DNA from 2 places in the Serratia sp. Nf2 genome. Region 1 is predicted to be linked to the other one. Evidence: predicted binding sites of a transcription regulator. Region 1 holds the regulator's gene; the other holds the start of a gene.
The links. Region 1 encodes LexA, which represses DNA repair genes until DNA is damaged. Its sites were predicted from a motif close to TNCTGTATGTACATACAGNA; they were not measured.
Positions count from the first base shown of each region.

Region 2: a site for LexA is predicted at 1,505-1,524, ahead of uvrB (excinuclease ABC subunit UvrB). Genes of this name have one in related genera too.

Region 1 is NZ_PYTW01000004.1:371,493-386,957, reverse strand. It holds gene malM (maltose operon protein MalM) at 1-499, shown strand, start outside; gene C9411_RS12065 (nucleoside hydrolase) at 555-1,538, opposite strand; gene C9411_RS12060 (LacI family DNA-binding transcriptional regulator) at 1,561-2,562, opposite strand; gene C9411_RS12055 (MFS transporter) at 2,587-3,966, opposite strand; gene ubiC (chorismate lyase) at 4,359-4,874, shown strand; gene ubiA (4-hydroxybenzoate octaprenyltransferase) at 4,892-5,764, shown strand; gene plsB (glycerol-3-phosphate 1-O-acyltransferase PlsB) at 5,831-8,296, opposite strand; gene C9411_RS12035 (diacylglycerol kinase) at 8,445-8,813, shown strand; gene lexA (transcriptional repressor LexA) at 8,916-9,524, shown strand; gene dinF (MATE family efflux transporter DinF) at 9,626-10,963, shown strand; gene C9411_RS12020 (CsbD family protein) at 11,279-11,488, shown strand; gene zur (zinc uptake transcriptional repressor Zur) at 11,591-12,103, opposite strand; gene C9411_RS12010 (sugar O-acetyltransferase) at 12,349-12,921, shown strand; gene dusA (tRNA dihydrouridine(20/20a) synthase DusA) at 13,032-14,042, shown strand; gene pspG (envelope stress response protein PspG) at 14,200-14,418, shown strand; gene C9411_RS11995 (quinone oxidoreductase) at 14,718-15,465, opposite strand, start outside.
Region 2 is NZ_PYTW01000005.1:395,988-411,452, reverse strand. It holds gene uvrB (excinuclease ABC subunit UvrB) at 1-1,396, opposite strand, end outside; gene C9411_RS25610 (hypothetical protein) at 1,928-2,134, opposite strand; gene C9411_RS14355 (ATP-binding cassette domain-containing protein) at 2,503-3,225, shown strand; gene bioD (dethiobiotin synthase) at 3,253-3,927, opposite strand; gene bioC (malonyl-ACP O-methyltransferase BioC) at 3,920-4,687, opposite strand; gene bioF (8-amino-7-oxononanoate synthase) at 4,671-5,822, opposite strand; gene bioB (biotin synthase BioB) at 5,822-6,859, opposite strand; gene bioA (adenosylmethionine--8-amino-7-oxononanoate transaminase) at 6,948-8,222, shown strand; gene C9411_RS14325 (YkvA family protein) at 8,227-8,628, opposite strand; gene C9411_RS14320 (kinase inhibitor) at 8,785-9,267, shown strand; gene pgl (6-phosphogluconolactonase) at 9,335-10,330, opposite strand; gene C9411_RS14310 (pyridoxal phosphatase) at 10,509-11,327, shown strand; gene modC (molybdenum ABC transporter ATP-binding protein ModC) at 11,359-12,426, opposite strand; gene modB (molybdate ABC transporter permease subunit) at 12,427-13,116, opposite strand; gene modA (molybdate ABC transporter substrate-binding protein) at 13,113-13,886, opposite strand; gene C9411_RS14290 (AcrZ family multidrug efflux pump-associated protein) at 14,045-14,194, opposite strand; gene C9411_RS14285 (ABC transporter ATP-binding protein) at 14,341-15,129, opposite strand; gene C9411_RS14280 (iron ABC transporter permease) at 15,126-15,465, opposite strand, start outside.

The DNA of each region.
Region 1 (15,465 bases):
TCGCCTCGAAGGCACGCTGAAACTGACGCCGGCGCTCGGTCAAAAACAGATTTACCTGCTGGTGTACACCACCCGCCAGGACTTGGCGAAAACCACGCAGCTGACCAATCCGGCCAAGGCCTATGCGCAGGGCGTGGGCAATGCGGTGCCGGATATCCCGGATCCGATCGCCGGCCACGCGACGACCGGCACGCTGAAGCTTAAGGTCACCGCGGAACAGGGCACCGGCAACGTGATGATCGGCATGCTGCAGCCTGCGCCGACCGTGGCGCCGGTGGTGGTGGGCTCGACCGCACCGGCCGCCGTGGCGGCACCGGCACCAGAGAAACCGGCGGAGCCGATGCTCAACGATACCGAAAGCTACTTCAATAACGGCATCAAGCAGGCGGTGAAGGCGGGCGATATCGACAAGGCGCTGAAACTGATGAATGAGGCCGAGAAACTGGGCTCGACCACCGCGCGTAAAACGTTTATCAGCAGCGTTAAAGGCAAGGGGTAATACCCGGCGCTGCCGATGCTGGCTCGATGATTGGTGCGCTTTGGCGCACCTTTTTTCATCCGCGGGCCAGCGTTGCGCCGATCAACGCCAACAGACGAGCGTTGTCCACCTGCTGCATGACGCGCACCGGCTTGCCCTGCGGCGCCGGCATGCCGACCGTCAGGCGCAGACCGTCCGGCCGCCAGCGGCGTGAACTGCCGCGCGTCAACGCCCCTTCCAGCGCCACATCCACATGGAACATCTCGGTCGTGACCAGCTGCGGCGCCAGCAGCCAGGCGATCACCAGCGCATCATGGATCCAGCAGCCCGGCAGGTGCCGCGTATGGCGTGAATAGTCGATCCACGGCTGCGTGGTGGCGCGCAAATAGCGGCACAGCGGGGTATCCGGCTGGGTCAACGCGGCCAGATCCGTCTGGGTCAGCATGGTCTGGGTAGTGACGTCCAGCGGTGCCAGCGTGATAGCGGCGCCGCTGTTCAACACCAGCCGCGCCGCTTCCGGATCCAAACCGAAATTGGTGTCCTTGATGTACCCGTCGACGTTGAACACGCCCCCCATGATCACGATCTCTTTCACCGCCTGCGCCATCTGCGGGTAAAGCTGCATGGCGTGCGCAACGTTGGTCAGCGGGCCGATCGCCGCCAGCGTGATCTCGCCGGGATGCCGGCAGATCAGTTCGCCGATGGCGATGGCGGCGTCCGGTGCGGGCGCGTTGGCCAGCGGGGGCGCGGGCAGGTCACGCCACAGCGCCGCCAGCTTTGGATCGGCGATCGGGCGGTCCAGATGTGCGCGCCACGGCTCCGGCGGCTCGCTCAGGGCGCGCGCCGCGCCGAGGGCGACAGGAACTTGATAGCCGCTCTGCGTCAGCAAGTCGGTGGCGACGGCGAAGCCCACTTCACGCGGGGTGTTGCCGGCCACGATGCTGATCAGCTCCAGCTGTAGCTGCGGTTTGGCCGCCAGCGCCAGGGCCAGCGCCAGGCCGTCGTCGACGTTGGCGCCGGGAACCCCGTTGCCGGGATCGCAATCAATGATTAAACGCATAGTAAGGTGTCCTGAAAAACCGCTAACAGCCGCAGGAACGGCGGATGCGCAGTTGAAAAGCGAATTCATGCAGCTCGGCGGGCGCGGCACCGGCGGCCAGCATGGCGATGGCCCGCTTGGCCATGGCGTCGATCGGCTGCTCGACCGCGCTGAGCGGCGGCACGCTGAATTCGGATTGCTGCGTGCCGTTAAAACAGATCAGCGCCAGATCGTCCGGCGCGCGCAGCCCATGCTCCGCCAGCGCCGACAGGCAACCGAGCGCCTGCTGCTCGTTGGAGGTGAAAACGGCGCGCGGGCGCGGGCCTTGCACCAGGCGCTGGGTGGCCTGGTAACCGCCCTGGCGGGTGTAGGGCACCTCGAAAATCCACTCGTCGCGCGGCGCGATGCCCGCCTCCAGCAGCGCATCGCGCCAGCCGTTCAGGCGATCCTGCGCGTTGAGCATGGTCAGCGGGCCGATAAAAATGCCGATGTCGCGATAGCCGTGCTGCAGCAGATGGCGGGTCGCCTGGCAGGCGGCGTCGCGCTCGTCGACGCGAATGGCGCAGACGCCGGCCTGGCTGTCGATGGTGTCTATCATTACGCAGGGGGTGCCGGAAGTGCGGATCAGATCGAACCACGGGTGGCGATCGACGCTGGTGTACAGCAGGCCATCGACCTGGCGGCGCAGCAGGTTGTTGATAAGCTCATACTCGCGCTGACGATCGTCGCCGGCGTCGCCCAGCAGCAGTACGCGGCCGCGGCTGAAGGCTTCCTGCTGCAGCGCCCGTGCCAGGGTGGCGAAGAACGGATTGGAAATATCCGGCACCACCAGCCCGTAGGTTTGCGTGCTGCCGGAGGCCAGCGCCCGCGCGATGTCGTTCGGCCGGTAGCCGGTCTGCTCGATCGCCGCCAGCACGCGCAGCCGGGTGGCTTCCGCCACCGGGCGCGGGCCGTTGTTGATCACATAGCTGACCACGGCGACGGAGGTGCCCGCTACGCGGGCCACGTCGGCGCGGGTAACGCGTCGCGCGGAGTGATTATCCACATTGAGGTCCTGTTCGCCTTCTCGCTACGCGGCATCCTGCGGCAGGTTGAGATCGCGGCCGCGGGTTTCGGGAGCAAAGAAGGTGGTGATTAAGCCGATGGCCGCCATTACAACAAAATAGCAGGCGACAGGCCACCAGTGACCGAAACCGGACAGCAGCGCGGTGGCGATCAGCGGCGCAGTGCCGCCGGAGAGGATCGAACCGAGTTCCTTGGCGAACGCCATTTTGGAGTAGCGGTTCTTCACGCCGAACAGTTCGACGCCGTAGGCCGCCTGCACGCCGAAGATCCCCAGCGACGCGATGCACATGCCGACCACGATCACCGAGATGACGATCGCCGGTTCACGGCTGTCGAGCAGCCAGAACGCCGGGAAGGCGTACAGCACCAGCAGCAGGCAGAACCCGCGGTAGGTGACGCGGCGGCCGAAGCGATCGGACAGCCAACCGGCCAGCGGGATCACCAGAAAACCGCACAGCGAGGCGATCAACACCGCCAGCGCCGGCACCGATTTATCGACCATCAGCACCTTGGCGACGTAGCCGACAATAAAGCCCTGGCACAGGTAGGAAGGGCCGTTCTCGCCGATGCGCAGGCCGAGCATCACCCAGAACGCTTTGGTGCGCTGCAGGTAGCTGCGCGTATCCGGCGCGGCCTGGACGGCGTCCAGCATGCGCTGGTGGTTTTGCTGCAGCTCGCGTTCGAAGACCGGCGTTTCCCGCACGTGGCGGCGCAGATAGAGCGCCACGCCGGCGATCAGAATGCTGGCGAGGAACGGAATGCGCCAGCCCCAGCTCATCAGGTCTTCTTTGTCGAGCTGCAGCACCAGCAGCCATACCAGCGATGCCAGTAGGGTGCCGCTGTTGGAGCCGATGGCGATGATCGACGCTACCAGTCCGCGCCGTTTGGCCGGCGCGTATTCCGCCAGCATCACCGCGCCGCCGGACAGCTCTGCGCCGGCGCCGAACCCCTGCGCGAAGCGCAGGATCACCAGGCAGGTGGGCGCCCAAACGCCGATTTGCGCATAGGACGGGATCAGGCCGATCAGCGTGGTGGAAATGCCCATCAGCGCCACGGTGGTGATCAGCACCACGCGGCGGCCTTTGCGATCGCCGATCCAGCCGAACACCAGCGCCCCGATCGGCCGCGCGATGAAGCCGACGGAGTAGGTGGCGAAGCTGGCCAGCAGGGCGACCAGCGGCGTGGCCTCGGGGAAGAACACGTCGCCGAACACCATGCCGGCCGCCAGGCCGTACAGCGCGAAATCGACGTATTCCATGGCGGTGCCGAGCCAGCAGGAGAAGGTGGCGCGCCAAAATTGGCTGCGCCCCTCTTTGGTTGCCAGGCGTTCATCGGCCGCCAGCGTGTCGGCGGTCTGTGGAGTGGCAAGCGTTGTTTCGCTCATGGCAGTGCTATCCTCTTTTGTGCTGCGCCTTGAGGGACGCGGTTAAAGATGGTTTCCCTGGTGCCGGCAACAAAGGTGTGCCGACAAATGATGTCGGACGCATGGCGATTCAACGCTGCGGTGTCAGAGTATCTACGCGCGTAGATAAAACAACGCGACAAAGATGAAACTTTGCAGGCGATCACAGAATCGGCATCGTGCCGGGGAACGAAGATAGAGAACGCGGATGGCAAAAAGATGACAGGAGCCCGGTTTTTCCGGCGGAAGCCACCGCCGTTTTCGCCACGAATCAGCCTGCCGCTTTCGTATTTCTGCGCTACAATGGGGGCCTGTTAACAGTTTGTATCGTCTGTCGCGCCGTACCGGTCGCGGCTCAGGCGAGGAGTAAAGCAATGTCTGGCATCAGGGATTCCATCCTGCCGCCGCTGGAGTGGTTGTCCGAACAGGATCCTCCGGCGCCCGCCGCCGTCAGCGACTGGCTGATGGAGTTAGGCTCCATGACCCGCCGATTTGAACGCCATTGCGCCCAGGTGCGCGTCGAACCGCAGCGCGAATGTTTCGTCACGCGCGAGGCGTTGGGCGATGAGGCGAATCACCTGCCCGACAGCCCACGCTATTGGCTGCGCGAAGTGGTGCTGCTGGGCGACAACCAGCCCTGGCTGCTGGGGCGCACGGTGATCCCGGAAAATACGCTGACCGGCCCCGACCAGGCGCTGGTGGATCTGGGCACGCTGCCGCTGGGGCGCTACCTGTTCAGCAGCGGCGAGCTGACCCGCGACTATATCCATATCGGCCGACAGGACGCGCTGTGGGCGCGCCGTTCACGGCTGCGGCTGGCGGGCAAACCGCTGTTGCTGACCGAACTGTTTTTACCGGCTTCACCGCTGTATTCAGCGGTTCCTGCATAAGAGAGGAGAGCAAGACCTTGGAGGGAAGCGTGACTCAAAGTAAATGGCGGGCTTACAGCCATTTGATGCGCATTGATAAACCGATCGGCACGCTGTTGCTGCTGTGGCCGACGCTGTGGGCGCTGTGGCTGGCCGGGAAAGGCGTGCCGCCGCTGTCGATTTTGTTGGTGTTCGTGCTCGGCGTGTTCCTGATGCGCGCCGCCGGCTGCGTAGTGAATGACTACGCCGATCGCGCGGTGGACGGCTACGTGAAACGCACCGCCGGGCGGCCGATGCCGAGCGGCCGGGTGAGCGCGAAAGAGGCCAAGGTGCTGTTCGTGGTGCTGGTGCTGATCTCGTTCTGCCTGGTGTTGACGCTCAATGCGATGACCATCTGGCTGTCGCTGGCGGCGCTGGCGCTGGCCTGGATGTATCCGTTCATGAAGCGGGTGACCAACCTGCCGCAGTTCGTGCTGGGCGCCGCGTTCGGCTGGGGCATTCCGATGGGTTATGCGGCGGTCAGCGAATCGCTGCCGCTCAGCTGCTGGCTGCTGCTGCTGGCCAACATCTGCTGGACGGTGGCCTACGACACGCTGTATGCGATGGTCGATCGTGACGATGACCTGAAGATCGGCATCAAATCCACCGCTATCCTGTTCGGCCGTTATGACAAGCTGATCGTCGGGCTGCTGCAGTTCGCGACGCTGCTGCTGCTGGTGTGGGTCGGTTATCTGGCGCAGCTCGGCGGGGCGTTTTACTGGTCGCTGCTGCTGGCGGGCGCGCTGTTCATTCACCAGCAGAAACAGATCGCCGGCCGCGAGCGCGAGGCCTGTTTCAAGGCCTTCCTGCAGAACAACTATGTCGGGCTGGTGGTATTTATCGGCATCGCGCTGAGCTATCTGCCGGTGTAACGATTCCTCTTCGCAAGAAAAAAGGCACCCCGTGGGGTGCCTTTTGTATTTCCGCGCCGGGTGAAATCACTCGTCTTGCTCTTCTTCCGCATCGGCCTGCGGCAGGACGTTGGTCTCTTCCGGCATGTTGACGCTTTCGATGGTCAGCTTGATTTCCGGCGTGATCAGATCGCTCAGCATGTTGTACACCTCGAGGGTGTGCTCGCGGATCGCATCGCCGCTGTCGTTGATATAGCCTTCTTCGCGCAGCGTCGCCACCAGGGTGGAGAACACCGCCTTGTCGAAGAACTCCGGCGCGTTGATGCCGTGCAGCACCGACAGACGTTGCGCCATGATGCGGCTCTCTTTCTCCAGCGCGCCGCGGTTGATGCTCGGGTTAGCGCTGAGGATCGACATGGTGATGGCGTAGCGTTGCAGGGTTTCGCGCACCCCGGCGGCCAGCAGCTGCAGCGGGCGAATGCGTGCCGGGTTCAGCACCAGCTCGTCGCCTTTGTCGCAGATCAACTGTTGACGGATCAGCTCGTCAATCATCGGCCGCAGCACCTCCGGCAGCTGTTCCTTGTCGTTATGCAGGAACAGCTCGGCTTTCAGCATCGGGTAGATCATGCCAATCTGGCGCAGCAGCTCGGCGCGCGACACCCGGCGGTGATGCATTACGATGCTGGCGATCAGCGACGGCAGCACCAGCAGGTGGTGGATGTTGTTACGGTAATAGGTCATCAGCACCGCCTGCTCACGCGGCAGGATGATGATGTCGCCGATGTTGTCCTTTTCCACCTCGAACTTGTTCATGTTCAGCGCGTGATCCAGCAGCTCGTCCGGCGTTTGCGTCGGCACGGTGACGTCACGCGCGTAAGGCGCATTGCGCATCAGCTGCAGGTAGCACTCCAGCTGTTCGACCAGCTGTTCGCGGGTCAGCGAACGCTGGCGCGAGGCCAGCAGCGCGGTGGAACACAGGTTCATGGCGTTGGCCGCGGCGGCGTTGTTGATACGCACCATGATCTGGCCGGCCAGATCGTTGACCGTCGGCGTCAGCCAGCTTGGGCGCTGGGCTTCGATCGGATCGATCGACTCGCGCCACTGCGGCACGTTCTGGTTGAGGTAAGCCGTCAATGGCAGCGGTTCGCCGAAGTTGACGTAACCCTGGCCCAGATTGCGCAGCTTGCGCAGGCCGCGCAGCATTTGCAGCAGGCTCTCTTTTTCCTTGGTGGCGCCACGCAGCTCTTTGGCATAGGTGCCCACTTCCATCACGTGCTCGTAACCGATGTAGATCGGCACCAGCGTGATCGGACGGGTGCCGCCGCGCAGCATCGCCTGGATGGTCATCGAGAGGGTGCCGGTCTTCGGTTCCAGCAGGCGCCCGGTGCGGGAACGGCCGCCTTCCACGAAGTATTCCACCGAGTAACCGCGGGTGAACAGCTCGCCGAGGTATTCGCGGAACACCGTCGAGTAGAGCTTGTTGCCCTTGAAGGTGCGGCGGATGAAGAACGCGCCCAGGCGACGGAAGATCGGGCCGGCCGGCCAGAAGTTGAGGTTGATGCCGGCGGCGATGTGTGGCGGCACCAGGCCCTGGTGATACAACACGTAGGACAGCAGCAGATAGTCCATGTGGCTGCGGTGGCAGGGCACGTAGACGATCTCGTGGCCGTCCTGCGCCAGTTGGCGCACGCGCTCGGCGTTGGTGACGTTGATGCCCTGATACAACCGGTTCCAGGTCCAGCTCAGCACGCGGTCGGACAGGCGCACGGTTTCGTAGGAGAAATCGGCGGCGATCTCTTCCATCAGCGCGATGGCGTTCTGCTGGGCTTTCTCGTGCGAGATCTTCTTGCTGCGGGCCTCGTCCTCGACCGCTTTTTCGATCGCTTTGGACGCCAACAGCTTGTTGAACAGATCCTGACGGGCCGGCAGGCTCGGGCCTACCGCGGCCAGGCGCTGACGCGAGAAGTGCATGCGCGCCACGCGCGCCAGTTTCTGCGCGATGGTTTTATCCGTGCCGTGCTCGGTGGCCATGCGGCGCAGCGAAACGGTGTTGGAGAAACGCACGAAGCTGTCGCGGCCGAGCCACAGCACGGCGAAGAATTTCTGCACGCCATTCAACAGACGCAGGTGCGGCGTGCCGTGGCCTTCGCGGCCCGGCGAGCGGCCGAACATCACCGAAACCGGCAGCATCTGAATGTCGAGATCCGGATTGCTGCGATGCAGATCCAGATAGTCGTGGAACAGCTTTACCGACTCTTCTTTCGGGGTGTAATAGCGGAACACGCGCGGGCCGTCGTGAATGAACACGTAGCTCGGCAGCACGGTGCCGTCGATCTCCAGCGAGTTGAGCGGATCGGGCAGATCCTGCGCCAGGCACTGGGTGCGCAGCGTCAGCAAATCCGCCTTGGAATTGTAAGGTAAAACATACAGAATCGGCCGTGAGGGATCCAACCCTAGCTCGGTAACCGGATCTGAAGGGATGACCTTACTTCTTACCAACAATTTAAGTGGTAAATTCAATATTTTATAATAAATTTTACGCCAACCTGACATAACAACGTGAAGCCTCTTGTTAGCAATGCGCCGCAAGCATACCAGAAACCGGGTAGCAGATCTGTGGTGTTCGAAAACCGAGAGCCGTCAGCGCGGACTGTTCTAGACTCTTTTTATTATGACCGACCTCTGAGAAAGGCACGAAAACATGGCAAACCAAGCAACCGGACTGACCCGCATCATCAAGGCCGCCGGCTATTCCTATAAAGGGCTTTCCGCCGCCTGGCAACACGAAGCGGCGTTCCGCCAGGAACTGGTGGTCACCCTTCTGGCTATCATACTGGCTGTCTGGCTGGATGTGGGTGCGATAGCGCGCATTTTATTGATCGGATCGGTAGCGCTGGTGATGATCGTCGAGATCCTGAACAGCGCGATCGAGGCGGTGGTGGATCGGATCGGCAGCGAACATCACGAGCTGTCCGGCCGGGCCAAGGACATGGGATCGGCGGCGGTGTCACTGGCGATCGTGCTGGCGCTGTTCGTTTGGGGCACGGTCTTATGGCAGCATTTTGGCTGACGAAAGGCGCCTACTGACTGATTTTTATTTATTCTTCGGTTCCCAATCCGCGCTTACCTGTATATACTCACAGCAAGACTGTATAAACAAACAGGGGGCGGAATGAAAGCACTAACTACCAGACAGCAAGAGGTCTACGATCTGATTCGCGATCATATTTCGCAAACGGGCATGCCGCCAACGCGTGCCGAGATCGCGATGCGTCTGGGGTTCCGTTCGCCTAACGCCGCCGAAGAACACCTGAAGGCGCTGGCACGCAAAGGCGTGATCGAAATCGTCTCCGGTGCCTCGCGCGGTATCCGCCTGCTGATGGAAGAAGAAGAAGGGCTGCCGCTGATCGGCCGCGTCGCCGCCGGCGAGCCGCTGCTGGCGCAGCAGCACATCGAAGGGCACTACCAGGTTGATCCTTCCCTGTTTAAACCGAGCGCCGATTTCCTGCTGCGGGTGAACGGCATGTCGATGCGCGACATCGGCATTCTGGACGGCGATCTGCTGGCGGTGCATAAAACCCAAGACGTGCGCAACGGCCAGGTCGTGGTGGCGCGCATCGAAGACGAAGTGACGGTCAAGCGCCTGAAAAAACACGGCAACGTGGTCGAGCTGCTGCCGGAGAACAACGAATTCCAACCGATTGTGGTCGATCTGCGTCAGCAGAATTTCACTATCGAAGGGCTGGCGGTCGGCGTGATCCGCAACGGCGACTGGATTTAATCGCTGCCCCCTCAGTGCCGCCTCTTGTATCAATCGCCCCTGTTCTGGGGCGTTTTTGTTTCTGATTTTGCCCTTCGCCACTGCTACGGGAACGTCTCATCATGCGCTTGATTTCCGCCTTCACCAGCGACACCGATAAAGCCCTGTGGCGCCTGGCCCTGCCGATGATTTTTTCCAATATCACCGTACCGCTGCTCGGGTTGGTGGACACTGCGGTGATCGGCCACCTCGACAGCCCGATCTACCTGGGGGGCGTCGCGATCGGCGCGGTGGCGACCAGCTTCCTGTTCATGCTGCTGTTGTTCCTGCGCATGAGCACCACCGGTCTGGCGGCGCAGGCGCTGGGGGCACAGAACCCGCAGGCGCTGGCGCGCGCCTTTATGCAACCGCTGGTGCTGGCGCTGCTGGTCGGGGTGGCGATCGTCCTGCTGCGGTATCCGCTGATCGAACTGGCGCTGCGGATCGTCGGTGGCGATGGCGAGGTGCTGGAACAGGCGCGGCGTTTTCTTGAAATCCGCTGGCTGAGCGCCCCGGCGGCGCTGGCCAATCTGGTGCTGTTGGGTTGGCTGCTCGGCGTGCAGTATGTGCGGGCGCCGGTGATCCTGCTGATCGTCGGCAACCTGCTGAACATCGTGTTGGATATCTGGCTGGTGATGGGCCTGGGCTGGAACGTGCGGGGGGCAGCGGCGGCAACCGCCATCGCCGAATACGCCACGCTGCTGCTCGGCCTGTGGCTGGCGTGGCGGGTGATGCGCCTGCGCGGTATCACCCTGCCGATGCTGCGTCAGGCCTGGCGTGGCGACCTGCGTCGTCTGCTGGCGCTCAACCGCGACATCATGCTGCGTTCACTGTTGCTGCAACTGTGCTTTGCGTCGCTGACCATCTTCGGCGCTCGCCTGGGAAGCGAGGTGGTGGCGGTCAACGCGATATTGATGAATCTGCTGACGTTCACCGCCTATGCGCTCGACGGCTTCGCTTATGCGGTGGAAGCCCATTCGGGCCACGCCTACGGCGCCCGGGACGACAGCCAGCTGCGCAAGGTGTGGCATGCGGCCTGCAGGCAGGCGGGGCTGGTCGCGTTGGCCTTTGGCCTGGCGTATGCCGTTACCGGCCAGCAGATCGTGGCGGCGTTGACCTCCTTGCCGGAGCTGCGTGCGTTGGCCGCCCACTATTTGCCGTGGCAGGTCATTCTGCCGCTGGTCGGGGTATGGTGCTATTTGCTGGACGGCATGTTTATCGGCGCCACGCGCGGCGCCGAGATGCGCAACAGCATGGCGGTGGCCGCGGTGGGATACGGCCTGGCGCTGTTCAGCGTACCGCTGTTTGGCAACCACGGGCTTTGGCTGGCGCTGGCGGTGTTTCTGGCGCTGCGCGGCCTGGCGTTGGGCTGGATTTGGCATCGTCATCAGGTGCGCGGCAGCTGGTTTACCGCTCGCTAGAACGGACGCTGTGCTGGGTTATTTATTAATTTTATTTATGTTTTTGTTCACTTTTGCTTACATGTTTTCAACCCTGGCATTTTTGCGTTAGCTTGTTGTTTATTAGCGTTTTTTGTTTTTATTTTGTTTCTTAATGGTTTTTTATTCTGATATTTGGCTTTTTTATTTCCATATTTAACTAGAATGAATCATGTGGCTGGCGAATGAATGGGAGCGATATTCCTTAAGGTGAAGGGAGTATCGGCCAGAAAAATTTCTGGTTAACCCCGACCGGCGACAGGGATCACTGATTCACCACAGGTTAACGGAGAGACTATGAATAAAGATCAAGCCGACGGTAACTGGAAGCAGCTTAAAGGCAAAGTGAAGGAAAAATGGGGCAAGCTGACCGATGACGATCTGACAGTCATCGAAGGGAAACGCGAACAGCTGGTCGGCAAAATCCAGGAGCGCTACGGTTACCAGAAAGAGGCGGCCGAAAAAGAGGTGAAAGCCTGGGAAGATCACACCAAACACCGCTGGTAATCTGCAGGGCCGCCATTGAAGGCGGCTTGCCCAGCGCAGGCCGGCGTCGCTCTCATCCTCTGGCGTTCCGGCCGCAGGTACAGGGAGGTACCTGACTTCGTCTTACTTCTTCTTGATGGCGATGCTGTGATCGTGTTCGGCGCAGTCATGCTTGCTGTCGCACGCCTCAACCTCCACGCAGCCGGCGCACAGACCGTGCGCTTCCACCACGCTGTGCCGCAGCGCAAATCCGGCTTCCTGCGCCAGCTTCTGCAGCGTTTCTTCTACGCCTTCGGTAGTGCGTTCGGTCACCTGGCCGCAGCGGTCGCAGATAAACAGTGCGGACGTATGCATCGGCTGTTCGAAATGGTGACACAGCACGTAGCTGTTGGCAGACTCCACTCTATGGATAAATCCTTGTTCCAGCAGAAAATCCAGCGCGCGATAGACCGTCGGCGGCTTGGCCTGCGGTTCGGCGACGCGCAGCAGATCGAGCAGGTCATAAGCGCTGATTGCACCGGGTTGCTGAGTCATCAGACGCAGCACTTCCAGCCGTTGCGGCGTCAATCGCACATTGCGTTGTTGGCAGAGGCGTTCCGCCTGCGCCAGCAGCTTTTCCTGGGTGGTTGAGTTCATCGCAAATATCCCGGTACGTAAAAAAGCCGATTTTACCATGATTACGGCGAATCGCCGAGAGTTGCCCCCTTTTCCCCTGAGGATTGCGCAGGGAAAGGCGCGCTGAGTGCGCTAAAAGAGAGATGCATCACAACTTTTCCCCGCAGGCGGGCGGCAAATCAACGTTGCCGATTTTAGCGCTGGAGAGCAGCGGACGAGAGCGGTATAACGCGTTTCACCCGCATGATGAGCAGGAGCCTTGTGTGATGACGGAAAGAGAGAAGCTGTTAAGCGGCCTGGAGTACAACAGCCGCGATGAAGAACTGATTGCTATGTACCATCGGGCCAGGGCGTTGACCAAAAGCCTGGGGGCGCTGGATTCGCATCAGGCGGACGAGAAAAACCGCCTGCTCGGTGAGCTGTTCGGCGCCTGGGGGGAGGCGAGTTGGATCGAAACGCCGTTCTGGTGCGACTACGGGCAGCATGTCCGCATCGGCAAGAACTGTTTTATCAACGTCAATGCGGTGTTCCTCGACTGCAATACCATCACCATCGGCGACAACACGCTGATCGGCCCCAACGTGCAAATCTACACGCCGAGTCATCCGCTGAAGGCCGGTGAACGCTTTAACGGTGACCCGGCTTTTCCTTTCCGCACCTCGGCGCAGCCAGTGTCCATCGGCAGCAACGTGTGGATCGGCGGTAACGTGGTGATCTTGCCGGGAGTGACCATCGGCGACGGCACGACTATCGGTGCGGGCAGCATAGTGACCGGCGACATCCCGGCCAATGTGCTGGCGCTGGGGCAGCCGTGCCGGATTATCCGCGCGTTGGAATAGGGGGAAGCAAAGGCGGTTTTCCCAACGGCGCCGATTGTCGTTATAATAGCCGTTTGCGGCCGCGCGCCGTTCGTTGAACCCAGACAGACTCAGGTAGCCAGTAACTCAGCATGACGAAAGACAACCACGCCCCAACCTACGCCGCCAATCGTTTCTCCATCGCGCCGATGCTCGACTGGACCGATCGTCATTGCCGTTACTTCCACCGCCTGCTGACCCAGGAAACGTTGCTGTACACCGAAATGGTGACCACCGGCGCGATCATTCACGGTAAGGGCGACTACCTGGCCTACAGCGAAGAAGAGCATCCGGTGGCGCTGCAGCTGGGCGGCAGCGATCCGGCCGCGCTGGCGCACTGCGCCAAACTGGCGGAGCAGCGCGGTTACGACGAGATTAACCTCAACGTTGGCTGCCCATCCGATCGCGTGCAAAACGGCATGTTCGGCGCCTGTCTGATGGGGCAGGCGACGCTGGTCGCCGACTGCATCAAGGCGATGCGCGACGTGGTGTCGATCCCGGTGACGGTGAAGACCCGCATTGGCATCGACGATCAGGACAGCTACGCCTTCCTGTGCGACTTTATCCAAACCGTCGCCGGGCGCGGCGAGTGCGATATGTTCACCATCCACGCGCGCAAGGCCTGGCTCTCCGGCCTCAGCCCGAAAGAAAACCGCGAAGTGCCGCCGCTCGACTATCCGCGCGTTTATCAGCTGAAGCGGGATTTTCCGGCGCTGACCATCGCCATCAACGGCGGAGTGAAAACGCTGGAAGAGGCGCAGCAGCACCTGCAGCATCTGGACGGCGTGATGATGGGGCGCGAGGCGTACCAGAATCCGGGCATCCTGGCACGGGTCGACAGCGAACTGTTCGGCGCGCAGACCGCAGTGCCGGACAGCGTGGCGATCGTTGAAGCGCTGTATCCGTATATCGAGCGCGAGCTGTCCAACGGCACCTATCTCGGCCACATCACCCGCCACATCCTCGGTTTGTTCCAGGGCGTGCCGGGCGCGCGCCAGTGGCGTCGCCACCTGAGCGAGAACGCCCACAAGCCGGGCGCCGATGCGCGGGTGGTGGAGCAGGCGCTGGCGCTGGTGCGTCAGCCGCGTGTCGAAATGGCGTAACTCACAAAAAGTTTGACCAACAGTTAGTCTTTTTCGCCAGGTATTCGGCGCATTGCCGGATGCCTGTCCCCTCTTTTCAATAGGTTAGCCCTTTCGTCATTCTGGCACGCTTCTTGTAATCCACTCTGCAGATACGTTGAGTTGCAAAGGAGCAATCATGTTGGAAATCTTCTTTCTCATTGGCTTTGTGGTGATGCTGATGGTGACCGGCATCTCGCTGCTGGGGATCTTCGCTGCGCTGTTGGTGGCGGCGGCGTTTATGCTGTTGGGCGGGTTGTTCGCGGTGGTCATCAAGCTGCTGCCGTGGTTGATTTTGGCGGTGGTCGGGGTATGGATTTACCGTTCGATGCAGAAACCACAGATCAGGCGTTACTGATTTTTTGCTGAATAATCAATCATTCGCGATGAAACTTGCATAACTGCCCGCCCCGCTAATGCGGCAGCGATCACAGCTTGGCAGTTTTACCCGGCGATGTGGCACATAAAGCGTGTTTTTTGCCGGACGGGGCTGTTAGGATGTTTGTCGATGCAGTGATGCGACCAATTTCATCACCGTGAGAGACAACCAAAATTCGTGTTGCTAAAGCAACCCCCTGTCTCTGGCGGACTCTGCTCTACCCCTACAAAACGCAGTACAGAAAGGGCTCCGTAAGGAGCCCTTTTCTTTTGCCGCGATCAGGGGATCAGCAGGCTGGAGCCGCTGGTGCTGCGGCTTTCCAGCACCTGGTGCGCCCGCTGGGCATCGGCCAGCGCAAATTTCTGCTCGTCCCTCACCTCCACCCGAATGGCGCCGCTGCCGATCAGTGAGAACAGCTCGTTGCTGGCGTACTGCAGCTCGGCGCGGTTGGTGACGTAGCCGTTAAGGGAAGGGCGGGTGACGTACAGCGATCCTTTCTGGTTGAGCAGCGCCAGATCGACGCCGGTCACCGGGCCGGAGGCGTTGCCGAAGCTAACCATCAGGCCGCGGCGTTTCAGGCTGTTGAGCGAGGCCTGCCAGGTGCTTTGCCCCACCGAATCGTATACCACGCCGACCTTCTCGCCGTGCGTCAGCTCGGCCACCCGCTGGGCGATATCCTCTTTGTGGTAGTTGATGGTGGCCCAGGCGCCGGCCTGTTTCGCCAGCGCGGCCTTCTCGTCGGAGCCGACGCTGCCGATCAGGCGCGCGCCCAGCGCTTTGGCCCATTGGCAGGCGATCAGCCCAACCCCGCCGGCGGCGGCATGGAACAGGAACACTTCACCCGGTTGTACGTCGTGGGTCTGGCGCAGCAGGTAGTGCACCGTCAGCCCTTTGAGGAAAGAAGCGGCACCCTGCTCAAAGCTGAGATTGTGCGGCAGCAGCGCCACTTTTTCTTCCGGCACGTTGTGGACTTCGCTGTAGGCGCCGAGCGATGACTGCGCATACACCACCCGGTCACCCGGTTTG
Region 2 (15,465 bases), on a different contig from region 1:
GGTATTCGGTCAGGTCTTCCGCCATGCGTTTGGTCAGGGTGGTCACCAGCACGCGCTCGTTGATCGCCGCGCGTTTGCGGATCTCGGAAAGCAGATCGTCCACCTGGGTGCCCACCGGCCGCACTTCCACGATCGGATCCAGCAGCCCGGTCGGCCGCACCACCTGATCGATCAGATCGCCGCCGGATTTCTCCAGCTCATATTTGCCCGGCGTCGCGGAAACATAGATGGTCTGCGGCGCCAGCGCCTCGAACTCCTCGAAGCGCAAGGGGCGGTTGTCCAGCGCCGAGGGCAGGCGGAAGCCGTACTCCACCAGCGTTTCCTTACGCGCGCGGTCGCCCTTGAACATCGCGCCGATCTGCGGAATGGTGACGTGAGATTCGTCGACCACCAGCAGGCCGTCCGCCGGCAGGTAGTCGAACAGCGTCGGCGGCGGCTCGCCCTCGCCGCGCCCGGACAGGTAGCGCGAGTAGTTTTCGATGCCCGAGCAGTAACCCAGCTCGTTCATCATCTCCAGATCGAACTGGGTGCGCTGCGTCAGGCGCTGCTCTTCCAGCAGCTTGTTGTTGGCCAACAGCACCTTGCGGCGGTCCGCCAGATCGACCTTGATCTCTTCCATCGCCTGCATGATCCGCTCGCGCGGCGTCACGTAGTGCGATTTCGGGTAGATGGTAAAACGCGGCACCACCTGCTCTATCTGCCCGGTCAGCGGATCGAACAGCGACAACCGCTCCACTTCTTCGTCGAACAGCTCGACGCGCAGCGCCAGCTCGTCCGATTCCGCCGGGTAGATGTCGATCACCTCGCCGCGCACGCGGAAGGTAGCGCGCTGAAAAGCCTGATCGTTGCGGGAATATTGCAGTTCCGCCAGGCGGCGCAAAATGGATCGTTGATCGATGATCATGCCCTGGGTCAGGTGCAGCATCATCTTCAGGTAAAGATCCGGATCGCCCAGGCCGTAGATCGCCGACACCGACGCCACCACCACCACGTCGCGCCGCTCCAGCAGCGCCTTGGTGGCGGACAGGCGCATCTGCTCGATATGCTCGTTCACCGAAGCGTCTTTTTCAATGAAGGTGTCGGAGCTGGGCACGTAGGCTTCCGGCTGGTAGTAGTCGTAGTAGGAGACGAAGTATTCCACCGCATTCTCCGGGAAAAACGCTTTCATCTCGCCGTACAGCTGCGCCGCCAGCGTCTTGTTCGGCGCCAGCACCATGGTCGGCCGATTCAGATCGGCTATCACATTGGCGATGGTGAATGTCTTGCCCGAACCGGTGACCCCCAGCAGCGTCTGATGCGCCAGGCCGTCTTCCAGCCCCTCTTCCAGCTTGCGGATGGCTTCCGGCTGATCGCCGGCCGGTTTGAACTCGGAATGCAGTTTGAAAAGTTTACTCATTGCTCGGCTACCCTGTGGAGATGCGCGCGCTCAGGCGGCCAGCCGACTCTGCGCCGGACGTGGCCCCTAATTATGGAAAGTGTCGGCGATTTGCGCCAGTGCCCATGATACTGGATATAAAACCAGCTTCAAGCGGATTCGTCGCTGCGCCCGGCACTGCGGCAACGCCGCTGCACCGTGACGTTACAGCCGGGTGACATTTTTATTGTCAATAACAGATTTATCCCCAGAACTTGCCGCGAATTAACTTATTGATAGCACCGCGTCGAAAAATCATACATAGAGACCTGATCAATAACCCTGCGTCTTGATTTTAATTAATATATTGATATATAACACATTTAATAAAAAGACGAGAATGCGGGCAAAGCGAACAGAACCCGCGTCCGCTCTCGCTTTACAGCGTTTTTCTAAATCTAATACACAAGGTTATCCACAGGAATAGTGGATAACTCTCACCGCCCCGCCCGGGGCGGGAGTTACAGAAAGAAAGCTTTTCGCCCTTTACACCTGCTAAAATGGCTTTTTTAGTTATTTTTTCATAAAAATATCGCTTTGTTTATGCCGATTAATACTAAAAATCCCCATTGCCAAAATCGCATCGGCCCCTTTCTCGCGGATCGCTCTTGACGGCGGCGCAATGCCTTGCACCATGCCTTCACCGAAGAGCACCACAAGAGTGCAAAAAACGTCCGGGTTAACTTCCCCGCGTATTTTCGGGCCGCCACGGTAGCGCACGTCAGGCCTGGTTAGCGGTTAACAAGGCGATAACAATCCCCGTTTTCACCCGGCGATAAAACTGGCCTGAGAGTTGCTTTATCTTCCTGCGCATAAATGCGGTGCGGCAGCATGATGCGCTGCCTGCCGCGACGTGTAACCACCGCGGCGCTATCGCCCGTAAAAGCGCAAGAACGACACCAAGTCGTCACAAGCGTCGTTTTTAACGACATATTGACTGTCATTCCGTCCACCGCAGACCTTGCTCTGGCTCATCGGACGGACGGCATTTTGTTCCAGACATTGCCACACTCGGGAAATTCGCCGCGCATGCGGCCTTTGCAGTCCCCGCCAACGAGTGAAACGGGCGTCTATGAGGAGAATGCCAAATGCTGAGCCTGAGATCGGTCAATCAATTTTACGGGCAGAACCACACCCTGTGGGACATCAACCTGGAGCTGCCGCGCGGCCAGTGCACCGTGCTGCTCGGCCGCAACGGCGTGGGCAAGACCACGCTGGTCAACTGCATCATGGGGCATGTGCCGGTGGTAAGCGGCAGCATGACCTGGCAACCGGCGGATCAGCCGCCGCAAAATCTGCTGCTGCAGCCGATGGAGCGCCGCGCCGCGCTGGGCATCAGCCACGTGCCCCAGGGGCGGCAGCTTTTTTCGCAGCTGAGCGTGGAGGAAAATCTGCAGGTGGCGCAAATGGCCGGGCGCGGCGCCCCTCGCCGCATTCCGCCGCTGATCTACAACCTGTTTCCCCATTTGCGTCAGATGCGCGCGCGCCGCGCCGGCGATCTGTGCGTGGGCGCCCAACGCCAGCTGGCGATTGGTCGGGCGCTGGCTCAGGAGCCGGCGCTGCTGATCCTCGACGAACCGACGGCGGGCGTACCGCCCTCGATCGCCGCCGACATCGGCAACGTGATCCGCTGGCTCAACCGCGAATTGGGCATGACCATTTTACTGGTGGAGCATCAGCTGTCGTTCGTGCGCCGGGTGGCGGACCGCTTCTGCCTGTTGGACAGCGGGCGCACGGTGGCGCACGGCGCGCTGGCGCAGCTGGATGAGGCGTTGATCGGTACCGGGCTGACAGGGCAAGAAGAAGGATGAGGGAGAGAAGCCCCCCTCATGGAGAGTTTACAGCAGGCTGATATCCAGATACTCCCCCAGCGGCGCCCGCTCGGCCTGCGGCAGGTGCGGGATTTCGCCCAGCAGCGGCGCCGGCAGCATACGGCGCAGCGTGGCCAGGTATTCCTGATGCCGCCGCCCCGGCGGCGTCACGTCGTTGGCGATCCAACCGGCCAGCGTCAGCCCCGCCTGTTGCACCGCCTGCGCCGTCAGCACCGCGTGGTTGATGCAGCCCAGTTTGATGCCCACCACCAGGATCACCGGCAGCTGCTCCTGCTGCACCCAGTCGGCGAAGGTGTACTGCGCCGACAGCGGGGTAAACCATCCGCCCGCGCCCTCGACCAGCACCCAGTCGGCGCGCTGCTCCAGCCGGCGCAGGCCGTCGGACAGCCGCGCCGCCTCGATCGGCCGGCCTTCATCGGCGCTGACGATATGCGGCGAGGTCGGTTCGGCAAAAACGTAAGGGTTCACTTCGTCGTAGCGGAGCGCCACGCCGCTGTTGGCCTGCAGCGCCAGCGCGTCGCCGTTGCGCAGCCCCTCGGGGGTCATCTCGCTGCCGGAAGCCACCGGCTTATAACCGGCGCTGCGGTAGCCCGCCCGGTTGGCGGCCTGCAGTAAGGCGCTGCTGGCGACGGTTTTTCCGACCTCGGTGTCGGTGCCGGTCACGAACCAACGTTTAATCACGATAAATCACTCCATAAACCAGATGATAGCTGAGCGGGAACTGCCCCTGCCGGCACGGGTAAGCCGCCTGCAGCGCGGCGAGACGGCCGCGCGACATCAGGCCGCCCTCACGCCCCTGATGCAGATGCGTGGCCCCGATGCCCTTGAGCGAACGCATCAGCGTCATCACGTCCGGGTAGTTCAGGGTGCGCAGCTCCGTGACCAGCTCGTGTCGGTAGTCAGCACAGACGGCGCGGATCTGCGCCAGCGGCAGAAAGGCGTTCACGTGGCGCTCGCCGTCCACCTGTTGCCAGGCGTCCCCCAGCTCCTGCAGCGATCCCGCCGCCAGCGTGGAAAACAGGATCGCGCCGCCGGGGCGGGTGACGCGATACAGCTCCGCCAGCGCGGCGGGCAGATCGCTGCACCACTGCACCACCAGGCTGCTGAAACAGATGTCCATCGCCGCATCGGGCAGCGGCACCTGTTCGATATCGCCCAGCAAATAATGATGCGCCGCCTGCCGTTGGCGGGCGACGTCCAGCATGCCCGGCGCCAGATCGAGCGCGGTTACCTGCATGCCGCGCTCGCGCCACAGACGGCTGAAATAACCGGTGCCGCAGCCGGCATCCAGCAGCCGTTCGCCCGGATGGGCACTCCCCATCCCCAGTAAGCGCTCGCCAACGTCACGCTGCAGCGCGGCGGCGGCGTCGTAGCTGCCGGCGGCACGGCTGAAGGCCGAAGCGACCGCCTGTTTGTTCACCGCGTCATTGGCTGACGTCATGTAATACCTCCAGCAGGCGATCGATGTCCTGCGGCTGATGCGCCGCCGTCAGGGTAATGCGCAGCCGCGCGCCGCCCGGCGGTACCGTCGGTGGGCGGATGGCGCTCACCCACAGCCCGCGCTCGCGCAGGCGGGTCGCCAGATCGAGTGCGCGTTGATTGTCCCCCACCAGCAACGGCTGGATGGCGGTGTCGGAATCCGTCAGGGTTAGCGCCAGCGGCGCCGCGCCCTGGCGGAAACGCCGGATGTTGTCCTGCAGCCGGGCGCGCAGTTCATCGCCCTCTCGAATGCAGGCCAGCGCCGCCTGCAGCGCACAGGCCTGCGCCGGCGGCATCGCGGTGCTGTAGATCAGATGGCGGGCGAACTGCAGCAGATACTCGGCGGTCGCCTCATCGCACAGCACTGCCGCGCCGCTGACGCCGAACGCCTTGCCGAAGGTCGCCACCAGCAGTTCAGGGCGCACGCCCTGCTGCCAGCAGCTGCCGCGGCCTTGCTCGCCGCGCACGCCGACGCCGTGGGCATCGTCCACCATCAGCCAGGCGCCCGCCGCGCGGGTTAAGCGATGCAGTTCCGTCAACGGTGCGCCGTCGCCGTCCATGCTGAACACCCCTTCGGTCACCGCCAGCCGCTGCCCTTCACAGGGTTTGGCCAGCAGATCCGCCAGCGCCTGCGGCTTGTTGTGCTGGAAGCGGCGCAGCTCGGCCGGCGACTGCGCCGCCGCCTCCAGCAGCGAGGCGTGGCTGAGGCGATCGGCTAAAATGCGATCGCCTTTCTGCATCAACGCCGCCAGCACCGCCTGGTTGGCGGCGTAACCGGAGATAAACAGCAGCGCGCGCGGATAGCCGAGCCACGCCGCCAGTTGCTCCTCCAGCGCCTGATGCGCCGCGCTAAAGCCGGTGACATGGCTCGAACCGCCGCTGCCGACGCCGTAACGCTGCGCGCCCTGCTGCCAGGCGGCGATTACCCGCGCGTCCTGGCTCAGCCCCAGGTAGTCGTTGCCGGAGAAGTTCAGGTAGAGGCGATCGCCGAGCCGGATCTGGCGGCCATTGCCGCCCTCGGTGGTCTGTCGCCGACGGTAGGCGGCGTTGAGGCGCCGCTCTGCCAGCGCCTGCTCGATGCGTTGTGGCCAGCTCATCACAGCGCCGCGTTGTAAAACTCGGCGGTATCGGCGTTCAGCAGCTGCTTAGCCAGCACCTGCTGTTGCTGGTTGTCGCCGTGTTCGGTGGCGGTCTGCTGCGGGTTCAGCCCCAGCTTGCGGAACAGCTGCAGGTCTTTGTCTTCTTCCGGGTTCGGCGTGGTCAGCAGCTTGCAGCCATAGAAGATCGAGTTGGCGCCGGCCATAAAGCACATCGCCTGCGTCTGTTCGTTCATCTGTTCACGGCCGGCGGAGAGGCGGACATAAGAAGACGGCATCATGATGCGCGCCACCGCAATAGTGCGGATGAAGTCAAACGGATCGACGTCGTCGTTATCCGCCAGCGGCGTGCCTTTTACCTTCACCAGCATGTTGATCGGCACGCTCTCCGGCGGCTTCGGCAGGTTGGCCAGCTGCACCAGCAGCCCGGCACGGTCGCGCACCGTTTCACCCAGCCCGACGATGCCGCCGGAGCACACTTTGATGCCGGCGTCGCGCACTTTGTCGAGCGTATCCAGGCGTTCCTGGTAGCTGCGGGTGGTGATGATGCTGCCGTAGAACTCCGGCGAGGTATCGAGGTTATGGTTGTAATAATCCAGCCCGGCTTCCGCCAGCCGCTCGGCCTGAGTGCCGTCCAGTGTGCCCAGCGTCATGCAGGTTTCCATGCCCATCGCTTTCACGCCCTGCACCATCTGCTGCAAATAAGGCATATCGCGCTCGTGCGGGTTCTTCCACGCCGCGCCCATGCAAAAACGGGTCGAGCCGTTCGCCTTGGCCTTGCGCGCCGATTCCAGCACCTGCTCGACCTGCATCAACCGCTCCGACTCCAGGCCGGTCTTGTAGCGCGAACTCTGCGGGCAGTATTTGCAGTCTTCCGGACAAGCGCCGGTTTTGATCGACAGCAGTGTGCTGACCTGCACCTGACGCGGGTCGAAGTGTTGGCGGTGTACGGTTTGCGCTTCGAACAGCAGTTCAAGCAGCGGTTTATCAAACAGGGCCTGGGCTTGCCCTACTGTCCAGTGAATGCGGTCGGCCATCATGGCGTCTCCAAAACGAAAAAGTGTCGCCAGTTTAAATATTGTGGATATACTGTCAACCAATCTTAATTCAATTTGGTTTACAAGTATGTCCGTCACTGCTTCCGACCTGGCGTTTGACCAACGTCATATCTGGCACCCCTACACCTCCATGAGCCGCCCGTTACCCTGTTACCCGATCGAATCGGCCAGCGGCGTCGAACTGCAGCTGGCGGACGGCCGGCGTCTGGTGGACGGCATGTCCTCCTGGTGGGCGGCGATCCACGGTTACAACCACCCGCGCCTGAATCAGGCCGCCAGCCAGCAGCTGGAGAAGATGTCGCACGTGATGTTCGGCGGTATTACCCATCCGGCCGCCATCTCGCTGTGCCGTCGGTTAGTGGAGATGACGCCGGAAGCGCTGCAGTGCGTGTTCCTGGCAGATTCCGGTTCGGTGGCGGTGGAAGTGTCGCTGAAGATGGCGCTGCAGTATTGGCAGGCGCGCGGTGAGCGGCGGCAGCGCATCCTGACGCTGCGCCATGGCTATCACGGCGATACCTTCGGCGCGATGTCGGTTTGCGATCCGGACAACTCGATGCACAGCCTCTATCAGGGCTACCTGGCGCCGCACCTGTTCGCCACCGCGCCGCAGTGCCGCTTCGACGAAGAATGGCGCGAAGAGGACATCGCCCCGTTCGCCGCGTTGCTGGAGCAGCACGCCGGTGAAGTGGCGGCGGTGATCCTGGAACCGGTGGTGCAAGGTGCCGGCGGCATGCGCATCTACCACCCGACCTACCTCAAGCGGGTGCGCGAGCTGTGCGATCGCTATCAGGTGCTGCTGATCGCCGACGAGATCGCCACCGGCTTCGGCCGCACCGGCAAGCTGTTCGCCTGCGAGCACGCACAGGTGGTACCGGACATTCTCTGCCTGGGCAAGGCGCTGACCGGCGGCTACATGACGCTGTCCGCCACCCTGACCACCCGCCACGTGGCGGAGACCATCAGCAACGGCGCGGCCGGCTGCTTTATGCACGGCCCAACCTTTATGGGCAACCCGCTGGCCTGCGCGGTGGCGGACGCCAGCCTGGCGCTGCTGGCGGAAAATCGCTGGCAGGCGCAGGTGAGCGCCATCGAATCCCAGCTGAAACAGGAACTGCTGCCGCTCGCGGCGCTGCCGAAGGTGGCGGACGTGCGGGTGCTGGGCGCGATTGGGGTGGTGGAGATGCGCGAACCGGTGAACGTCGCCGAGCTGCAGCGCGGGTTCGTCGAGCGCGGGGTGTGGATCCGGCCGTTCGGCAAGCTGATTTACCTGATGCCGCCTTACATCATCGAAGCGGAACAGCTCAGCCGCCTGACCGCCGCCGTCGCCGCCGCCGCGCGTTAATGCCTTACCAATGCTGGTCCAGATAGCGGGCCAGCAATCCCAGACACAGCAGCCAAAGTAAAATGATCATCGCTGCCGCCATGCGGCCGGTGGGGTTATCGACGCGCTTTTGCGCCTTCTCGCGCAGCTCGGCCATCAGCGGCTTGGGGATCAGGCGCACCGCCAGCATGATGCCCAACGGCACGATGATGACGTCATCCAGATAGCCCAGCACCGGAATGAAGTCCGGGATCAGATCGATCGGCGAGATCGCATAGCCGGCCACCAGCAGCGCGATCAGTTTGGCGTACCACGGGGTGCGCTTATCACGGGCGGCCAGCCACAGCGCGTAAATATCGCGCTTGATGCTTTTGGCCCAACGGCGCAGCCAGCCGAACCACGGCGTGCGTTTTTTCAGTGAGATCATGGTGGCGTTATTTGGCTATCCGGCGGTCTGTAGGAAGGAAGATGCGGCCATGGTAACCGATCCGCGCCGCCGTTGGCGAATGGCAATCCCACTTGTATTGTCACGGCGAAACGATCTAGCTTAAGGGTCCGCGTTTACCGACAACTGGGAGTCACTATGGCTTTTCGTTTGTACAGCAACGATCTGCAGGACGGCGGCAAACTGCCGCAGGCGCAGGTCTTCAACGGCATGGGCTACCACGGCGATAACCTGTCGCCCCACCTGGCCTGGGACGGCGTGCCGGCCGGCACCAAGAGCTTCGTAATCGCCGTTTACGATCCCGATGCCCCGACCGGCTCCGGCTGGTGGCACTGGATCGTGGCCAATATTCCCGCCGACGTGCGCGAGCTGCCGCAGGGCGCGGGCTCCGGCAAAGCCCCACTGCCCGCCGGCGCACTGCAGACCCGCACCGACTTCGGCTCGGCTGGCTACGGCGGCGCGGCGCCGCCAGAGGGCGAGAGCCACCGCTACCAGTTCACCGTGCATGCGCTGGACGTGGAGCGTATCGAAGTGGATGAGGGATCCAGCGGCGCGCTGGTGGGCTTCAACGTCCATTTCCACAGCCTCGGCAGCGCCACGCTGACGGTGACGTTCAACTGATTCCCCGCCAATAAAAAAGCGCGATTCAACCGAACCGCGCTTTTTCCATACTCGTCTGACCGCCGAATTACTTCGCCAGCACGCTCACCCACATCGGGCCTTTGCCCACCGGATAGCGCGCCAGCGTGGTCAGCTCGCCGCTGCGCTGGTCAATCTCATGCACCGCGATGTGATCGGATTTCTGGCCGGACGAAATCACGAAGCGGCCGCTGTGATCGATATTGAAACCGCGCGGCTGCGCTTCGGTCGGGTGATAGCCGACCACGCTCAGCGTGCCGCCGTCTTCGGAAACGCTGAAAATGGTCAGAATGCTGGCGGTGCGATCGCTGGTGTACAGGAAGCGGCCGTTCGGGGTGATATGGATGTCCGCCGCCCAGCGGGTGCCGTCGAAGTCGGCCGGCATGATGTCCAGCGTCTGCGTCACGGTGTAGTGGCCGCCGTTTTCCGAGATGGCCAGCACGTCCACCGTGCCGTCCAGCTCATTGACGCAGTAGGCGAACTTGTCGTTGTGGTGGAACGCCATATGGCGCGGGCCGGCGCCGGCGGCGGTCACCACCGCTTCCTGCGCGTGCGGCGTCAGCTGGCCTGCCAGGCTCAGGTTGAACAGGCGGATGCGGTCTTCTTTCAGGCACGGCACCAGCACCAGCTGGTTGGTCGGATCGATGTTCGCCGAGTGCGGCGCGGTCAGGCCGTCGATCTGCTGAATAGGCGCCGTCACCACGCCGTCATGGCCAATCGGGCTGATGCTGGCGCAGTTGCCGCTGTAGGAGGCGGAGAACAGGTAACGCCCCTGCAAATCGGTGGAGATATGGGTCGGGCTGCCCGGCAGCGGCGCCATGCCGGCCTGCTGCAGCGTGCCGTCCGCCTCGATGCGGTAGCTGACGATGCCGAACGCCGGACGTACGCCGACGTACAGGTGGGTCTTGTCCGGATGAAGGGTCATCGGCTGCACCTGGCCCGGCACATCAACGGTTTGCAGCAGCGCCAGCGCGCCGGCGTCGTCCAACTGCCAAACGTGGATCTGCTGGCTCTCCGGGCTGGCGACATAAACGATTTGCTTCATGTGTTCTCCTTGCAAAGGGTAAAAGAGGAACCGGTTTCAGGCCGTTCGATTGCCCCTAGCTTACCGCACATCCGTCGCATGGCAACCCCGCTTAGCACCGGAAGCTCACGCGGTTTTCTCCGTTGGCTATCCGGTGTACCATCGAATTAATTTTATGGCTAACGATAACGAGAACCCTATGAGCTACCGCGTCATCGCCCTCGATCTTGACGGCACCCTGCTGGACAACCAAAAACGCATCTTACCGCAGTCGCTGGAAGCACTGACGCAGGCGCGCGCCGCCGGCGTCCAGGTGGTGGTGGTCACCGGCCGCCATCACGTCGCCATCCATCCTTTCTACCAGGCGCTGCAGATAGACACCCCGGCCATCTGCTGCAACGGCACCTACCTGTATGATTTTCAGCAGAAAAAGGTGCTGGCCGCCGATCCGCTGGCGAAAGATCAGGCCAAGCAGGTGCTGCAGATGCTCAAACAGACCGACATTCACGGGCTGATGTACGTTGACGACGCCATGCTGTACCAGGAGCCGAGCGGCCACGTGACCCGCTCGCTGGCCTGGGCCGAAACTCTGCCGGCGGCGCAGCGCCCGACGCTGCTGCAGGTCGGCAGCCTGGCGCAGGCGGCCGACGACGCGCAGGCGATCTGGAAATTCGCTACCTCGCACGCCGATACCCTGGCGCTGCGCGAGTTTGCCGACACGGTGGAGAAAGAGCTGGGGCTGGCGTGCGAATGGTCCTGGCACGATCAGGTGGATATCGCCAAAGGCGGCAACAGCAAAGGCAAGCGCCTGCGCCAATGGGTAGAGTCGCAGGGGCTGAGCATGGATCAGGTGGTGGCGTTCGGCGACAACTACAACGACATCAGCATGCTGGAAGCGGTCGGGTTGGGTGTGGCGATGGGCAACGCCGATGACGCGATCAAGGAACGCGCCGATCTGGTGATCGCCGATAACCTGCAGCCGGGCATCGCCGAGGTGATCCGCACCCGCGTACTCTAGTTTTTTCGCCCTCCCGCCGGGAGGGCCTGTCTTAGCGGCTCTCGCGGCTGATCGACACGCTCTTCACCTGCGCGTACAGCCACTGCCCGGGGCGGATCGCCAGTTCATCGCGCGCCCACGGCGTGATCCGCGCCCACAGCACGTGCTCCCCGACCGCCAGCTTCACTTCCACCTGCCCGTCCACCTCCAGATACTCGCTCACCTTGGCCGGCAACACGTTGCGAATGCTGCTGTTGACCGGCGGTTGCAGCACCAGCGAGACGTCGGCGGCGTTGATGCGAATGCGCAGTTGGGTGCCCAGTTCGGCGTCGATGCCGCTGACCCACAACCTTTGATCGCCAAGCGCCAGCGCGGTCATGGCATAGCGTTGATGATGCTCAATCACGCTGACGCGCAGCACGCTGCTCTGATCTTCACGCTGCAGCCACGGCCGCAGCGCGCTGCTGGCCCAGACGGCTTCCAGCCCGCCGAACGCAAGCACCTCGCCGCGATCCAGCACCATCACCTGCTCGGCCAGGCGCAGGATCTCGTCCAGGCTGTGGCTGACGTAGAGGATGGGGATGTTGACGTCCTGCGCCAGCCGCTCCAGATACGGCAGCAGCTCGCGTTTGCGCGGCAGGTCGAGCGAGGCCAGCGGTTCGTCCATCAACAGCAGCTCCGGCGCGGTCAGCAGCGCGCGGCCGATCGCCACCCGCTGTTTTTCACCGCCGGAGAGCGTCAGCGGCAGCCGATTGAGCAACGGCCCGATGCCCAGCAGCTCGACGATGGTATTGAACTGCGCGCGCATGCCGGCCGCCATGCCGTACTGCAGGTTGCCGCGCACCCGATAGTGCGGGAACAGCCGTGCATCCTGAAACACGTAGCCGATGCGGCGCTTTTCCGGCGGCAGGCAAAGGCCCGCGGCGGTATCCACCAGCGTACGGCCATTAAGTGCGATGCGCCCCTGCTGCAAGCGGGTCAGGCCGCCGATGGCGTTAATCAGGGACGTTTTGCCCGCGCCGGACAGGCCGAAAATCGCGGTGATGCCCTGCGCCGACAAATCGGCGCGGACGTTGAGATTAAGGTCGCCCAGCTGCTGCGAGAAATCCAGCTCCAGCATTTACACCCCCATCCGTTTGCGGCCCCAGCGGGCCAGCCATTCGGACACCATCAGGGAAGCCAGCGACAGCACGATGGCGATCACGCACAGGCGCGCGGCGGCGGCTTCCGCCCCCGGCGTTTCAATCAGCGTATACATCGCCAGCGGAATGGTGCGGGTTTCACCGGGAATGTTGGAGACGAAGGTGATGGTGGCGCCAAACTCCCCCAGCGAGCGGGCGAAGGCCAGCACCACGCCGACAATGACGCCGGGCAGCGACAGCGGCAGCGTGATGGTGAAAAACACCCGCCACGGGTTGGCGCCCAGCGTGCGCGCCGCCTGCTCCAGCCGGGTATCCACCGCCTCCAGCGCCAGCCGGATGGCGCGCACCATCAGCGGAAACGCCACCACCGCCGATGCCAGCGCGGCGCCGCGCCAACTAAAGCTAAAGCTGAAGCCGAACCAGTCGTACAGCCACTCGCCGATGACGCCGCGCCGCCCCATGGCGATCAGCAGCAAATAGCCGACCACCACCGGGGGCAGCACCAGGGGCAGGTGAATGACGCCGTCCAACAGCGCCTTGCCGGGAAAGCGGCAACGCACCAGCACCCAGGCCATCAGAATGCCGAACGGCAGGCTGCAGACCACCGCCAAACCGGAGACTTTCAGGCTCAGCTCAACCGCCTGCCACTCGTACTCACTCAGAATCATTTACGCGGGGTGAATCCATAATGTTCGAAAATAGCGGCCGCTTCCGGGCTCTTCAGATAGGTATAGAAAGCGCTGACCGTCGGATTTTGACGATCTTTCACCATCGCCATCGGATATTCAACCGGTTTGTGGCTGTCTTCCGGGAACACGCCCACCACTTTCACCTTGTCGCTGGCGACCGCGTCGGAGCCGTAGACGATGCCGAGCGGCGCTTCACCGCGCTCCACCAGCGCCATGGCGCTGCGCACGTTGTTGGCGCGCGCCAGTTTCGGCTCCAGCGCGTTCCAGGCGCCCAGGTGCTCCAGCGCCTCTTTGGCGTAGATGCCGGCCGGCACGTGATCCGGATCGCCCACCGCCAGGCGGCCGCCGTTGAGCAGCTTGGCCCAGTCGGTCTGCTTGTCGATGGCGATCTTGTCTTGCTTATCGCTCTTGGCGGCGATCAGCACCAGTTCGTTGCCCAGCAGCGTGTAGCGGGTGTCTTTCACCATCTGCTGCTTGTCGATGGCGTAATCCATCCACTGTTGATCGGCGGAGATGAACAGATCGGCCGGGGCGCCCTGCTCAATTTGGCGCGCCAGCGTCGAGGACGACGCAAAGGAGGAAACCACCTGCACATCCTTGCCTTTTTGATACTGGGTGGCGATGTCCTGCAGCGCGTTGGTCAGCGACGCGGCGGCGAACACGGTGATCTTTTCCGCCGCCGAAGCCTGTGCCACCAGGCCCGAGGCCAACACGATCCCGCCAACCCATTTGGTCCATTGCTGTTTCATTGTTTTTCTCCGCAAGTTAACGTGCATTATCACTCTTCGTTATATAAAAAATAATATAACGTTGCGCGAAAGCTTGTCATGCGGTTTATCGGCAAAGCGTGAGATAACTTGAGGAATGCCCGCCGGGCGACGCCGGCGGGTATCGGGATGGGGAACGGTCAGTGCTGGGTGCGGTTTTCTTTCGAACGGCCCACTTTGGAGAAGACGTTGAACACTTCGCCAAAACCGTAGATCAGGCCGAGGATCAGCGCCATGACCACCGGCACCATGACTACGGCAAACAACAGACTTTTCAATAATTCCAACATGATAGCCTCGCTTAACTGCCCATTGAGCGGCAAATGCCTTTCACCGCATATCGGGTTATTCTAACCCAAAAAAATCGCTAAAACCGGAGTTATTTTAGCCAGCGGGGCGAAATTGTGATCGGCCAAACGTGCCCTTTTGACCGATCTCATCCCGCCGCGGGATAGTAGATCAACGGTGGCGCGTAGCCGGCGGGCGCCGCCAGCCGGGCCTCCACCCCGTACACCGCGCGAATGTGTTCCGGCGTCAGCGCCTGCTGCGGCGCACCCGCCGCGCAGACCCTGCCTCGCTGCAGCAGCGCCACCCGATCGCAATAACAGGCGGCCAGATTCAGATCGTGCAACGTCACCACCACGCTAAGTTTCAGCCGCCGCAGCAAGGCCATAAACTGCTGCTGATGGGCGATATCCAGATGGTTGGCGGGTTCGTCCAGCAGCAGCCACGGCGTTTGCTGCGCCAGCGCGCGCGCCAGGTGCACCCGCTGCCGTTCACCGCCGGACAGCCGCTGCCAATCGCGATCGGCCAGGTGGCTAATGCCCACTTGCTCCATCGCCTGCCCGGCGAAGCGGCGATCCTCGGTACCAAAACCGCGCCAGCGGCCGATATGGGCCAGGCGCCCCAGCAGCACCGCCTCCTTCACCGGCAGCGCGAAGGCGCCGGGGGCGGATTGCTCGAGAAAAGCGATGCGCCTGGCGCGCTCCCGCCCGGAAAACGCGGCGATCTCGCGCCCTTCCAGCCAAACGCGGCCCCCGGCGACGGGCTGCAACCCGGCCAACAGCTTGAGCAACGTGGATTTACCGCTGCCGTTGACGCCGAGCACGCCGGTGACCTCACCGTGCAAGGCGCAGAAACTGAGATTTTCCAGCACCGTGCGTTCGCCCGCCCGCCAGCTCACCCCCTCGGCGCACAGGCCGGATCGCGCTTTTTCAATCGTCATGCATTGACCTTCCGATACAGCAACAGCAGGAATACCGGCACCCCCAGCAGCGCGGTCAGCACGCCGACCGGCAGCTCGCGCGGGGCAAACAGCGTTCTGGCCAGCGTGTCCGCCGCCACGGCGAACAGCGCACCGCACAGCGCGCTGGCCGGCAACAGCCGCCGATGCCGCGAGCCGACCAGCCGCCGGGCGACGTGCGGCACCGTCAGCCCGATAAATCCCACCGCACCGCTGAACGCGACGATCGCCGCCGTCAGCGCGGTGGTCACCACATACAGCAGCAGCTTCAGCGGAGCCACCGCCACCCCCAGCGAAGCGGCGGTCACGCCGCCGAAC